Regions from separate parts of the Rummeliibacillus sp. G93 genome, predicted to be linked through region 1. Evidence: riboswitches for the same ligand, from Rfam matches in the RefSeq annotation. Region 1 holds a riboswitch; the other holds the start of a gene.
What was found. Region 1 has a riboswitch for FMN ahead of ribD (bifunctional diaminohydroxyphosphoribosylaminopyrimidine deaminase/5-amino-6-(5-phosphoribosylamino)uracil reductase RibD). Riboswitches for the same ligand answer to the same signal wherever they lie in the genome.

Region 1 (7,358 bases):
GTCATAATGGAATTTGCAACAGGTGTCGGAACACCAAGCTCTCTACCAAGCGAATAAAGTAAGCCAAGACCCATTGGTACATCCTCCGTAATATACCGATTTTCAACTTTATCCGTATGCAAATCGCTTACGCTGTCTGCGTAGATTGCGAACGCTTCTTTTTCAGAGTATTTTTCTGGATCTGTAAAAGTCCGCACTTTAAATTCATCGATATAAGAAAGAGGAGATGAACCGATTTTTCTTAAGACCGCCATTTTTTCGCAATCCAGTTCATTAGCCACTTTCCAAATAGATGGGGTAAAACCTTCTGTATACATAGAGAAAGTTCCATTTGAATTTTCAATATATGCAGCATTCATTGCAATCCCTACAGTATGCATGATGAGATTCGGATTGTGGAGAGCGACTTCTACTATATGGTCGCGTGGTATAGGGTTGTCCAGTACTGGTTCTAATATTCTGCATGCCTCTTCAATACGGTTCGCCGGCAATGCTGCTATTGGGTGTCCATAGTTCTTAGAATAAATAGTTACTACACCCGGGGATGTAATACGGCAGCTATACGGAAGTGTTTCGCCTTCTACAAATAATGGGGCTTCTTGAATTCGTCCGATTCGTTCCATTTCTCTCTTAAAGAGTAAACTACCTAAATACCCTGGGCAAATATAAACCGTTTGCTCAGCCTGGAGATAAGGGGCAAGCGCCTTAGCTAAATTCTCGTGGTAATTCGAAACGTAATAAATTAAAATGATATCCGCTTCAGGAATAGCCGCTGCAGGGTTATTTGTTACATTTGCTAGCTGATATGTACCATTGCCTTCGATGCCTTCTAACTTGATTTCTTTTGTTTCTTTTAGCTTTTCAAAATGCTGATCTGGTCGGTTGCTTAGTTTTAGCATGCTGACCTCATGCCTTGCCTGTGCCATCGCTGCTGCTGCAGCAGATCCTCCATGCCCAGAACCAACGATTGTAATTTTCATAAATAACAGTCTCCCTTTCTATGATAGCGTTTTCATGTTTTTTCTATTTAAAATTAATCATCATATTTTTTCATTTTCATGTTTCTATTCCCGTACTTCCCTCACATTAAACATCCTGATTTTTTCCAATAAAATAAGAGGCTTAGCTAAAATGCTAAGCCTCATACCATTTATAATTGCTTATTCTCCAATCAAACTATTTAAATTAGCCATTTCAATCGCAGAAACAGCTGCATCATATCCTTTATTTCCTGATTTAGTTCCAGAACGTTCGATTGCTTGTTCGATGTTTTCCGTTGTAACAATACCAAAGATAACCGGCACTCCAGTAGTTAATCCAACATTTGCAATTCCTTTAGCCGCTTCATTGCAAACATAATCATAATGAGATGTGGAGCCTCTAATCACCGTACCTAGACCAATAATGGCGTCATATTTCTTCGTATCCGCCAATTTCTTTGCAATAAATGGTACCTCGAATGCTCCCGGCACCCAAGCTACATCTATATCATCTTCAGATACGCCATGGCGTTTTAAACCATCCATTGCTCCGCCTAGCAATTTGGCATTTATAAATTCATTAAATCTACCTACAACAATCCCTATTTTTAAATCAGTTCCTATTAATTGTGCTTCTAATACTTGTCCCATGTGTTGTAACACTCCCTATGCAAGAATATGATTCATTTTTATTTTTTTCGTTTGTAAATAATATTGATTTTCAGCAACAGCCTCAGTTTCAAGCGCTACTCGTTCTACAATCTCAATTCCATATTTCCTTAGCCCTTCTACTTTCTCTGGGTTGTTCGTCATTAAGCGAACCCTAGTTACACCCAAGTCGCGGAGCATTTGGGCACAAAGTCCATAATCACGCATTTCAGCTGGAAAGCCCAATTGTTCATTTGCTTCCACTGTATCCAAGCCCTGCTCTTGAAGCTCATAGGCTTTCAGTTTATTTAACAGTCCAATCCCTCTGCCTTCTTGATGCATGTAAAGAATGACACCTGTACCAGCAGCTTCAATCTTTTCTATCGCCTTCTCCAATTGCGGTCCGCAATCGCACCGATTTGAATGAAACACGTCTCCCGTCAAGCATTCCGAGTGAATACGCACTAACGGAGCATCTTCCTCCCGCAACTCCCCTTTTACTAAAGCTATATGCTCTTTGCTATCTATTTTGTTTGAATAGCCAACCATTTGGAATTCACCAAGTGTTGTAGGCATTTTCACAGATGCTTCGCGTTTTGCTAGTTTTTCATGGATATAACGATAGCGAATGAGGTCTGCAATGGTAACGATTTTTAAATTATATTTTTCAGCTAACACTAGTAATTCCGGTACTCTAGACATTTCACCATTATCGCTCATAATTTCACAGATAACGGCTGCGGGTTCACTGCCGCAAATCCTAGCAAAATCAATTGCTGCTTCAGTATGCCCTTGGCGTTCGAGAACGCCATTCTCTTTAGCAATGAGTGGAAAAACATGTCCCGGTCGCCGAAAGTCAGCCTCACCTGCATCTTTGTTTAATAGCTGCATAATGGTTTCCGAACGTTCAAATGCACTAATGCCTGTGGTTGTATCCTTATAGTCAATGCTCACTGTAAAGGCTGTTTGGTGATTGTCTGTATTGTTGTGAACCATTGGATAAAGTTCAAGGTGTTCCGCCAGCTCCTGTGATACTGGCGTACAAATTAATCCTCTACCATAAGTAGCCATGAAATTGATGTTTTCGGGTGTTGCATACTCCGCAAGGACGAGTAAATCTCCTTCGTTTTCACGATTTTCATCATCCACTACAATAATCATTTTTCCTTTTTTCAAATCTTGTATTGCCTCTTCTATTGAATGAAACATATTAAACACCGCCTCTTTTTAAAATCCATTTTGCATTAAAAAATCCATCGTCATTGGTGTTTCTTTTTGTTGCCTCTCAGCATGCTGAATCACGTATTTGCCAAGCAAATCATTTTCAATATTGACAAGATCCTGTTCCTTTTTTATGCCTAACACTGTCTCACTTAAAGTATGCGGAATGATTGAAACTGTGAGCTGGCGTGGCTGAATATCGAAAATAGTAAGGCTGATGCCATCAATAGCTACCGAGCCTTTTAAAATACAATATTTTCTGAGCTCCTCTGCAATACCAATATCAATATATATCGCATTCTCCACTTTGCGCTTGCGCAAAATAATACCTGTACCATCCACATGTCCAGATACAAAATGCCCGCCAAAACGGCCATTTGCCGGCATTGCTCGTTCTAAATTGATACTATGACCCAATTGCAATGATTGAATACTCGTCCCTTTCACTGTCTCCGGCATTACATCAACCGTAAAGGCACTTTCCGAAAAAGAGGTAACCGTTAAACAAACCCCATTAATGGCAATGCTGTCACCTAAATGAATGTCATCTGTTATCTTTCGAGATTCTATTGTTAATTGCATACTTTGGCCACCACGTTTGATTGCTTTGACCTTGCCTATATCTTCTACTATTCCAGTAAAAATCAATTCCACCTCATTTCAATACAGATACTATTTTCAAATCTTCACCGATTTTGTGGATTTCTTGCAATTCGAGTTCCAAAGCATCCTCCATTTGTGTCACTCCTAAGTCAGAAAACATTGGAATAGCATTTTTCCCACCGACAATTTTAGGCGCTATATATGTGATTAATTGATTTACTGAACCGGATTTCAAAAAACTTGCATTGACCGTTTGGCCGCCTTCTACATACAGCTTCATAATCTGGCGTTTTCCCAGCTCTAGTAATAATTCTTCTATGTCAATTAAAGGTTTTGTAAGCTGCAGAATTTTCACATGTGATATCTGGCTTAACTGTGCAATCTTTTCTGCTGAAGCTTTTGAACCTGTTACAATCCACGTTGGCGCGGAACTATCCATTATCACCAATCTATCTGGCGTAATCCTTAAATGCGTGTCTAAAATTATTCGAATCGGTTGCTTCTTTGTATTTCCAAGTCGATTGGTAAGGCGTGGATTGTCTGAACATACCGTGCCGATTCCTACTAAAATGGCATCATGATTTTCGCGATCCTTATGAACATCCACCTGTGATTCCTCACTTGTAATTTGCTCTCCGATTCCTCTTTTTGCTGCTATTTTACCGTCTAATGTGATGGCCTGTTTTAAAGTAACAAACGGTTTTCGTTGTTGAATATAAGCAAAGAATTCTTTATTTAACGCCTGCGCTCTTTCTAGCAAAATATCTGTTGTTACTTCAATCCCAGCATCTCTTAAAAGCTGCAATCCTTTGCCCGCAACTAATGGATTGGGATCCTGTGCAGCGATGACTACACGACTTACACCTGCTTCAATTAATGCGTTAGCACAAGGAGGTGTTTTTCCGTAATGGCTGCAAGGTTCCAGCGTTACATAAACAGTGCTTCCATTCGCTTGTGATCCTGCCATTCGTAGGGCATGAATTTCAGCATGCGGGCCCCCCGCCTTTAAATGTGCGCCAAGGCCTACTATTTCGCCATTTGAAACAATAACGGCTCCTACTGCCGGATTTGGCGACGTTTGCTGCTTAGTAGTTCCTGCTAAATCTAAAGCAAGGCTCATATAAAATTCATCCGTCATTTCTTTCCTCCCTATCTGTTGTAGTTCATTACAAATAGAAAACCCCTTAGCTATTGTCAACTAAGGAGTTTAGGAGATTGTATGTAAAAATGGGTGCACTAAATAAACCTAGGAAGGTGTATTTTTCTTCCAAAGGCTGGTACCACTCACCATACGTCCTTCTCCCATCCAGACTATACTGTCGGCTTTGGATTCTCACCAAATCCTGCCTAAAAAAGGCTCACGGGCTTAGAATTACTTCATCACCGTCGATTGGGAATTTCACCCGACCCCGAAGGACAAACCATATAAAATTGTGTATGAGCTTTAGAAAAAAGAAAAACCCATAGATTTCTCTACGGGGTACATTGTGGAATTTGGCTGCAAAGACATCACCAAATAAACCTATTGAAGTGCTTTTTTTCTTCATAAGGCATTCAGCTTGCTCTACATCCTTCTCCCATCCAGACTATACTGTCGGCTTTGGATTCTCACCAAAATCCTGCCTTTAAAAAAGGCTCACGGGCTTAGAATTGCTTCATCACCGTCGATTGGGAATTTCACCCGACCCCGAAGGACAACCATATAAAATTGTGTATGAGTTTCAGAAAAAAGAAAAACCCATAGATTTCTCTACGGGGTTGTGTTGGAATTCGTATGTAAAAGTCATTACTAAATAAACCTATTGAAGTATATTTTTCTTCACAAGGCATTCAGCTTGCTCTACATCCTTCTCCCATCCAGACTATACTGTCGGCTTTGGATTCTCACCAAAATCCTGCCTTTAAAAAAGGCTCACGGGCTTAGAATTGCTTCATCACCGTCGATTGGGAATTTCACCCGACCCCGAAGGAATATTCTTTTATTCGAAATCATTATAAACTTAGTAAAACAAAAAAGAAAGCTATTAATCTTAATCACTTCAAAAAAGAGTGCCTTAGAAGCATTCTCTTCTAAGGCACTCTTTATTATTTTCTATTATACGCTACGTCGTTCAACTTCGTGCTGTTCCAGTGAAAAGGCGAACAATAAAGACAATCAGCGCAATGACAAGAAGAATATGAATTAATCCTCCGCCAATATGGAATATAAGGCCTAGTACCCAGAAAAGAACTAGAAGTCCTATTAACGTCCAAAGCATCATAAACATCCTTTCTGCAGATAATTTAAATTTATTTACATTTATTTATTACCCCGCAGAACAATTTACTAAACAAATGCTTGCCAAATTATCTTCACTCGCAATAATTCTGCTGCTAATCTGCAAAATTGGTCTAATCACTATATAGAAGTTCAATTCATTAAGAATTAATTTCAACTGCTTTTTTCTTTACTTTTTCCGGCACTACTATTTCTTTAATTTGATTATATTTCTCATACTTGCTCATGATCTCTTGTTTTATCTTTACTGGTTGACCTTGAGCATTTAATGACATGTCCATGTTGAGATTTAACATAGTCGGATAAAATGTCTTTTTATCGATATGAATCTCATAATCTACTTTGTTGATTTTCATATCTTTCAACAATTCAGCAGAATTAGCCATTCCAGCTGGCAATGTTTTTTGAACCTTTTCTTGAATGAAATGAGTGAACTTTTCACCTGAAGCATTTAATAATAGGATATAGTTTTTATCATTTTGTTTAAATTTAAAGTCCTTGACGAATTTCTTCAGTTGCTTAATCTCTGCCATAGGATCTGTTTGTTGATTGGAAGCTTGCGCTAATTGATCCGCCATTTCCGCTGGGAACTTCATCCATTTTTTTGAATTTGGATCATACGTAAACATACCGTCCTTTGTAAAATAGCTCTTTGTTTGAATCATTTTGTCAGACTCTGGAGCCTTCATCATTAACTTTTGATAGAAAGACATAGGGTTTTGAACTACATCCATGATGATACCTGTATCTGTCTCTACATTATTTTGACCAGAATTGATATTTTGTATAACTTCCATTTTTGTTCTGTAACTTTTTAAGTTTTTAGAGGCTTCAGTAGATTTTTTAAATACTTGCTCTAATGTCAAACCTGAATCAGCTTTGGCAGTAGACCCATTTTGTTTGTTTACTGGTTCTGCCTTTGAGTTACATGCTCCTAGCATAAATACCAAAAGTAATCCCATTGTAAGGGAAAGAATTTTTTTCAACACTTCCACTTCCTTCTTTTATATTTCGTCCTACAATTTAGTATAAAGGAAGCACTAAAAAATGCAGTCAACCATATTTACTATTTTTAATTTTTTTGTATTTCAATGGAATAAAAGGAAGGTGACATATGAATTAATACAAATTTCTCACACTGAGTATTATGTCTTCTTATGTTTGTTTCCATAGAACTAGTATGATATTGCCTTTTCCCACTTTTTATTAGTAGTTAACACCTCTTCATAAAATAAAAAAGCTGGTTTCCATATAGGAAATCAGCTTCTTCTTTTTGCATTATGCTTCCACATCATAGCCTTGTTCTTCAATCGCTTCTTTCATAGCAGCAAGCGTTACTTTTGAATCATCATAAGCAACAGCTACATTACCAGCCTCTAAATTTACTTCAGCTGATGATACGCCATCCAATTGATTCAAAGCACCTTCTACTGAAGATTTGCAATGACCGCAAGACATACCTTGTACGGCTAATGTTTTCGTTTCCATTCTGTATTCACCTCCTTCAAAGTGTACCGCTTATAATTTTATCCGTTTCAATCGAAGCGAGTTTGTCACAACACTAACTGAGCTTAATGCCATAGCAGCACCTGCTATCCATGGAGCTAGTAAACCGATGGCTGCTACAG
Region 2 (7,358 bases), 1.4 Mb from region 1:
TGAAGGCATTGCTGGTGAGACTCAAGATATGAAGAAAGTCGCACACCATGCAATCCAAGTAAATAAACCACTGAAATACGATGGCTATGCCCTCTATCAAATGGATTTTAAATTAAACGAATTAAAAGCAATGAATTTTAATTTAGTGAATAAGAAAACAGGAAAATCTTTAGGTGAAGTAGATATTGACTTAACAGAACCGAAAAAAGAGTATGATTTAGGAAACGGCTCAAAAGTCGAAGTTAAAGGTTACTACCCAACTTTTTCAGGTTTTGATGATGGGGAACCGCAATCTGACTCACCGCTACCTAATAATCCTGCCTTTATTTTCAAAATGTATACACCAGAGACGCCAAAGGGTGAGACAAGCTTTGTTGCAATTAAGCAAACACTTGAACCACTTGGCACAACTAAATATCAAATGAAATTCCAAAATATCGAAACTCGTAATGTTTCAGGCCTAACAATACGTAAAGATAGGACTCTCCCAATTTTAGCAATCGGTGGTATAATCTTTATGTTAGGTGTAGTAATAGGTTCATATTGGAGCCATCGTCGACTTTGGTTACAACATACAAATGATGGTCGCCTGTTGCTTGCTGCGCATACAAATAAAAACTGGTTTAGCATGAAGAAAGATTTGGATGCGGTTACTACTTATGCCCACCTGCCTTTATGGGTTGACCAGCAAGAAGAAGATGAGAAGGAAATGGAAGAAAAGGAAGGTGACAACACCTTATGAGTTTAATTGATCTGAGCAGTACGTTATTATTTATTGCTTTTATCGCTTATTTAGTAGGTACGCTATTTTTTGGTGGAGCGGTAAAAGGCGGAAAAAAAGATGCATCCGTCTCCAATAAAAAGTGGGGAACTATCGCCATTACTGTTACAATTATTGGTTTTATTGCGAACTTAGGCTATTTCATTACTCGCTGGATTTATTCTGGACATGCGCCTGTAAGTAATATGTTTGAGTTTACGACTGCATTTGGCATGTTTGTTGTCGGTGCGTTTATTCTCATTTATTTTATTTACAAACTGCCATCACTTGGCCTTTTTGCTTTGCCAATCGCCATTTTGATTATTGCTTATGCAAGTATGTTCCCAAAAGAAGTGACGCCGTTAATCCCAGCCCTTAAAAGTTATTGGCTAACTATCCATGTTATTACGGCTGCGATGGGCGAATCCATCTTAGCCATTAGTGCTGTAGCTGGTTTGATTTATCTCATGAAGAGCGTTGATACACAAAAACGTACAAAGAGCAGCATTTGGCTAGAAATCGTCATGTATGCTGGCGTACTTGTATTAGGATTTGTGATTGTAACTACTATTTTTAAATTAATGGATTATAATGCTGACTTCACCTATGTAGATAAAAATGGCGCTACACAAGAAATTACTTACAACACGCCGGCTCTATTCGGTATGCATGAATATGAAATGAAATCTCCAGACAAGATGAAACCTTTAGCTGCCATGCCGGCATTAGTAAATGCGAAAAAATTAACGACAGTAGTTTGGTCCATACTCTTTGGCTCAATCTTGTATATTATCATTCGTTTAATTCTTCGCAAATCCATTAGCCGTGCAATCCAACCACTTACAAAACGAGTAAATATGCAGTTGTTGGATGAAGTTGGTTATCGATCTGTACTAATTGGTTTCCCTGTCTTTTCACTTGGTGCGCTAGTCTTCGCTATGATTTGGGCACAAGAAGCTTGGTCAAGATTCTGGGGATGGGATCCTAAAGAAGTTTGGGCTCTTATTACTTGGTTATTCTATGCGGCATTTCTTCACCTGCGTTTATCTAAAGGGTGGCAAGGACAAAAATCAGCATGGCTTGCAGTAATCGGGTTTGTTATTATTATGTTCAATCTTGTAGCAGTTAACTTGATTATTGCTGGTCTACATTCTTATGCTGGATAAAAACTAATTAAAGCAATAAACCTAACAACTATAGTTAAATATAGTTAGATATAAGGTTAGCTTGATAATTCACAATGAGAATACGCTGTAATGACTAGAGTACTTGTCTTTAGATGCTGTTTCTATGACAAAAGAAAAGCCTTTTTTCTCTTATGAGAAAAAGGCTTTTCTTTTCATTTTCTATTAAGAATTGTACAATAATACTATAGCATACTGGGAGGCATGTACAGTGACTGAACAAATTTCAATATTAATAGTTGATGATGAGGAAAGAATTCGTCGACTTATCAGAATGTATCTTGAGCGTGAAGGATACATAGTAGAAGAAGCAGAAAATGGAGAAGAAGCGGTAGAAAAAGCATTAACCAATGATTACCGCTGTATTCTTTTAGATATTATGATGCCGAAGAAAGATGGTTTAGAAGCCTGCGAGGAAATTCGTGAGAAGAAATCAACACCAATTATTTTATTAACAGCAAAAGGTGAAGAGGCTAATAGGGTCCAAGGCTTTGAAACTGGAGCGGACGATTATATTGTAAAGCCATTTAGCCCTCGGGAAGTAGTACTACGAGTAAAAGCTATTCTACGCAGATCGGCAGCCTTTTCACCCGTAACAGTGACATCGGTTTCGAAGGATTTAGTTGTGTTCCCGCATTTGACTATTGACAATGATGCACATCGCGTTTCAGCGGATGGCGTAGAAGTGAATCTAACACCGAAGGAATATGAATTGCTTTATTATTTGGCAAAAGCACCAGATAAAGTATTTGACCGAGAACAGCTATTGAAAGAAGTATGGCATTATGATTTCTTCGGTGATCTGCGTACAGTTGATACACATGTCAAAAGACTTCGTGAAAAATTAAATCGTGTATCGGAAAATGCTGCAAAAATGATTGTAACTGTTTGGGGAGTAGGCTATAAATTTGAGGTAGTGAATGATTAGGATATGGGGCAGTGTAGTCGGGAAGCTATGGGTAACCATATTGCTTCTCGTTTCATTTGTTTTATTTGTATTCACAGTATTGATGCTTGAATTTTTATCCAAATACCATACCCAACAATCTGAAGCCCTACTAAGACAAGAAGCAACTACCATCGCACGAGTCGTCGATGACCATAAATCGATTGCCTCTACTAAATCCATAATACATGATATATTAAGCGATGAAACAAATGCAGTTATTGCAGACAAGCCTGGTGATGATCTATTTTCTTTGCAAGAAGGGGTCAATTCAGAAAAGATTAAAGAACGGATTATTCGTGAAAAATCCTTCAATAAAGCTTTTACTTCATCTAAACCCATTGTGAAAGAAATGATGCTTCCTTCCTCGACCGAGAAGGACCATGTTGAATCGTATATTGTTTTAGCCTTTCCTTTAAATGTTGAGAAGATGGAGCATAGTGTCGTCTTTATCTATCAAAGTCCTGATGCGATCCATCGAACATCAAAAGAAACAACAAAGATTGTATTTCTATCAGCTATTATAGCCTTTCTATTAACAACTTTCTTTGCCTTTTTCTTATCAACGCGTATCACATCCCCTTTATTGAAAATTCGTGAAGCGGCGTTTGAATTAGCGAAGGGACACTTTGATAAAAAGGTACCGGTACTGCAAAATGACGAAATTGGTCAGCTAGGGATAGCCTTTAACCAAATGGGTAAGCAGCTCAAGCACCATATGGAAGTTATCAACCAAGAAAAAGAACAACTTTCAAGCATTCTAACTTCGATGACAGATGCTGTTATTACATTTAATAGTGAAAGAAGTATCATATTAAGCAACCCTCCCGCGGATCTCTTGCTTCAGAAATGGGCGATCAAAAAACGAGATGAACACCAATTGATCCCTAATGAAATTTACCATATGCTTGACCATGTCTTAGAAATGGAAGAAGTATTAAGAGAAGAGTTGGAAATGGAAGGGGCATATTTTTTAATCTCTATAAGCCCTCTCTATAGCGGCGATTCTGTTCGGGGGGCTGTTGCTGTGCTTCGTGATAAAACAGAAGAACATCGCTTGGATAAGTTGCGTTCTGACTTTATCGCAAATGTATCACATGAACTAAGAACGCCGATTGCTATGCTGCAAGGCTATAGTGAAGCTATTATCGATGATGTCGTATCTAGTGAGGAAGAACGGAATGAAATGATACGAATTATCTATGATGAATCACAGAGAATGGGTAGGTTAGTTACAGACTTGCTAGATTTGGCGAGGATGGAATCGGGGAACATCACCTTATATAAAGAAGTAGTACCTATTACGCCCGTGTTCGAACGAATTACCCAGAAATTTGTGCAAGCAGCAAGAGAAAAGCATATCACGCTAACCTACTCATCGTCATTTGATGATGTGACACTGATTAGTTTAGATGAAGACCGTATTGAGCAAGTCCTAACCAATTTAATTGACAATGCCATTCGCCATACAAGGGAAAAAGGTATAGTACAAGTTGTTGTCGATCAGCAGCAAGACTACGCGCGTATCCAAGTAAAGGATAATGGCGCAGGTATTCCAAAAGAAGACATAGAATATGTATTTGAGCGATTCTATAAGGCTGATAAAGCAAGAACTAGGGGAAAAGGCGGCACAGGATTAGGACTTGCGATTACTAAAAATATTATTGAAGCACATAAAGGAAGGATCTTGGTAGAAAGTGAAGTGGATGTGGGTACAAGTTTTATTTTCTACTTGCCGTTAGCCAAGATCAGTAAGTAAATTTTAATAGTTAAAAACGCCAGCATAAAGATGCTGGCGTTTTTTGTTACAACGAATGGTGCAACTCTCTTTACAAAGTTCTAAATCTCTTATATAGTGGAATTGTAATAAAAACATATTGATTCATCTTCGGGGCAGGGTGAAATTCCCGATCGGCGGTATTAGAGGCATTTTGACCTCTTGAGCCCGCGAGCCGTTAAGGCAGGACTTGGTGAGAATCCAGGGCCGACAGTATAGTCTGGATGGGAGAAGGTGAAGGTACGGTCGTCTGTGCATTTTTTTGTTGAATGCGAAGACGTTTATTTGACTATGCCTAACTCTCCCTTAAGCGAATTTTTGCTTAGGGGTTTATTTGTTCATAATCAAAACGGGCCTTTCCTCTTTTTGAAGTGAATCGCAAAAGGAGAGAAAAACGTTGAAGAACACACGTCTACAAAAAATGGTGACGATTGGAATGTTGAGCAGTATTTCATTTGTATTAATGATTTTTAACTTTCCATTGCCTCCATTCCCGGCTTTTCTAGAAGTCGACTTTAGTGATATCCCAGCTCTTTTGGCAACAATTACAATGGGACCTGTTGCAGGAATAACAGTAGAAGTCATCAAAAATGTGCTAGATTGGTTTTATAAAGGCAGCCCAACAGGTGTGCCAGTAGGACATTTGGCAAATATTACAACAGGTATATTATTTATTATGCCGGTTTACTTTGTATATAAACGTTTAACAACTACCAAAGGGCTTTCAACTGGATTAGTGGTCGGTACAATTTCAATGGCTATAGGAATGAGCGTTCTTAATTATTTCTTATTTATGCCGATGTATTCCTACTTTTTAAATGTACCAACTGAGACAGGAGCTGTCCTAACAAAAACAATTGTGACGGGTATATTGCCTTTTAATATTATTAAAGGTATTATCCTAACAGCTATCTTCTTACTTCTAGCTTCAAACATGAAAAAGTGGATACAAAAACAGCAAAAACAATATATGTAAAAATAGATTGCTAGCTTATGATAAATAAGCTAGCTTTTTTTGTTTAATGGAGTTCGAGCTAATGAGCCCCTTTTTTCTTTAAATTATAGTATAATAGATAAGTCGTTTTAAAAGCCAAGATTTATCGGCGTCTAAAAATTACTGACCCCGTCTTAATATCTTGTAAATATGAAAGATAGGTGAAATAAATGAAATATCAAGTTTTATTATATTATTTCTATACAAAAATTGAAGATCCTGCGCAATTTGCTCAGGAGCATCTAGCATACTGCCAATCAAATGAATTAAAAGGCCGTATATTGGTTGCTCCAGAAGGAATCAATGGTACACTTTCTGGAACTGTAGAAGCTACAAATGCATATATGGATTATATGCGAAACAATCCACTTTTTGATGGAATTGTTTTTAAAATAGATGAAGCAGAGGGCCATGCCTTTAAAAAAATGCATGTACGTCCGAAAGATGAATTGGTGAATCTCCATTTAGAAGAAGATATTAATCCAAATGAATTAACCGGTGAATATTTAGAACCAGCAGAGTTTTTGAAAAGAATGCAAGAAGATAATACAGTTGTGATAGATGCACGTAACACATATGAATATGATCTGGGACATTTTAGAGGTGCCATTCGTCCAGATATTCAAACATTCCGCGAATTGCCAGAGTGGATTAATGAAAATAAAGAGCAATTTGAAGGTAAGCAAATCTTGACATATTGCACGGGCGGCATTCGTTGTGAAAAATTCTCTGGATGGATGAAGAGAGAAGGCTTTGACAATGTGGCTCAGCTTCACGGAGGCATTGTCACATATGGTAAAGATGAAGTAGCTAAAGGACAATTATGGGATGGCCAATGCTATGTGTTCGATGAACGAATTGCGGTTCCAGTTAACCAAGTAGAACATGTCATCGTTGGTAGAGACCACTTTGATGGTGAACCTTGTGAGCGTTATATAAATTGTGCAAATCCTGAATGCAATAAACAAATCTTATGTTCGGAAGAAAATGAAGATAAGCATCTAGGTGGTTGTACGCATGAATGTAGGGTGCATCCAAGAAACCGTTATATTGCTAAACATCAATTAACTGAAAGTGAAGTACTAGATCGTCTAGCGCAAATTGGCGAAACGATTGCTAAATAGATATTGAAAAAAGCAAAACGCACAGGGCGTTTTGCTTTTTTTTATAACTATTTTTTATTCTTAAAATATTGAAGAATAAATTGTCGGAATTGCTTAGCACCTGGAGATAGATAACGTTCTAAAGACCAAGCCATCCCAATGACCCTTTCTAATTTTAAATCGCTAATTTTTATTTTCGCCATCCTATTTGGATTTATTTCTTCTCCGTCAGGCAATATGGAAACACCTAATCCTGCGGCCACGAAACCTGCTACCGTGGCTACCTCATCCCCTTCAAATGTAATTGTCGGAGTTAAGCCTGCTTGATTTAGCGCTTCATCAATCTGAATGCGCAAGGCATATCCCTTTTTAAGCAATACGAAAGGTTCGTTGGCCAACTCAAATATGGTAATAGTTTTACGATCGGCAAGCGGGTGTGATATTGGTACTATAGCATATAGCTCTTCACGCCAAAGTTCCATCCATTCTATAGGTTTTTCTACATTCATTTCAGCGAGCAGACACAGGTCTAGTTCCCCGGATTTTAGTTGCTTAAGCTGTGAGTGAGTGTGATTTTGCTTTAGGACAAAATGA

Region 2: another riboswitch for FMN. It lies ahead of M2M59_RS05690 (ECF transporter S component); the one in region 1 lies ahead of ribD (bifunctional diaminohydroxyphosphoribosylaminopyrimidine deaminase/5-amino-6-(5-phosphoribosylamino)uracil reductase RibD).

Annotation. Positions count from the first base shown of each region.
Region 1 is NZ_CP097314.1:2,977,871-2,985,228, forward strand. It holds gene M2M59_RS15030 (NAD/NADP octopine/nopaline dehydrogenase family protein) at 1-980, opposite strand, end outside; gene ribE (6,7-dimethyl-8-ribityllumazine synthase) at 1,161-1,631, opposite strand; gene M2M59_RS15040 (bifunctional 3,4-dihydroxy-2-butanone-4-phosphate synthase/GTP cyclohydrolase II) at 1,647-2,837, opposite strand; gene ribE (riboflavin synthase) at 2,856-3,494, opposite strand; gene ribD (bifunctional diaminohydroxyphosphoribosylaminopyrimidine deaminase/5-amino-6-(5-phosphoribosylamino)uracil reductase RibD) at 3,505-4,590, opposite strand; FMN riboswitch at 4,743-4,873, opposite strand; FMN riboswitch at 5,018-5,151, opposite strand; FMN riboswitch at 5,294-5,427, opposite strand; gene M2M59_RS15055 (lmo0937 family membrane protein) at 5,564-5,710, opposite strand; gene M2M59_RS15060 (DUF6612 family protein) at 5,871-6,719, opposite strand; gene copZ (copper chaperone CopZ) at 7,009-7,218, opposite strand; gene M2M59_RS15070 (heavy metal translocating P-type ATPase) at 7,249-7,358, opposite strand, start outside.
Region 2 is NZ_CP097314.1:1,146,302-1,153,659, forward strand. It holds gene M2M59_RS05670 (cytochrome c biogenesis protein ResB) at 1-742, shown strand, start outside; gene ccsB (c-type cytochrome biogenesis protein CcsB) at 739-1,926, shown strand; gene M2M59_RS05680 (response regulator transcription factor) at 2,156-2,872, shown strand; gene M2M59_RS05685 (ATP-binding protein) at 2,865-4,649, shown strand; FMN riboswitch at 4,771-4,907, shown strand; gene M2M59_RS05690 (ECF transporter S component) at 5,065-5,643, shown strand; gene M2M59_RS05695 (oxygen-dependent tRNA uridine(34) hydroxylase TrhO) at 5,832-6,785, shown strand; gene M2M59_RS05700 (LysR family transcriptional regulator) at 6,833-7,358, opposite strand, start outside.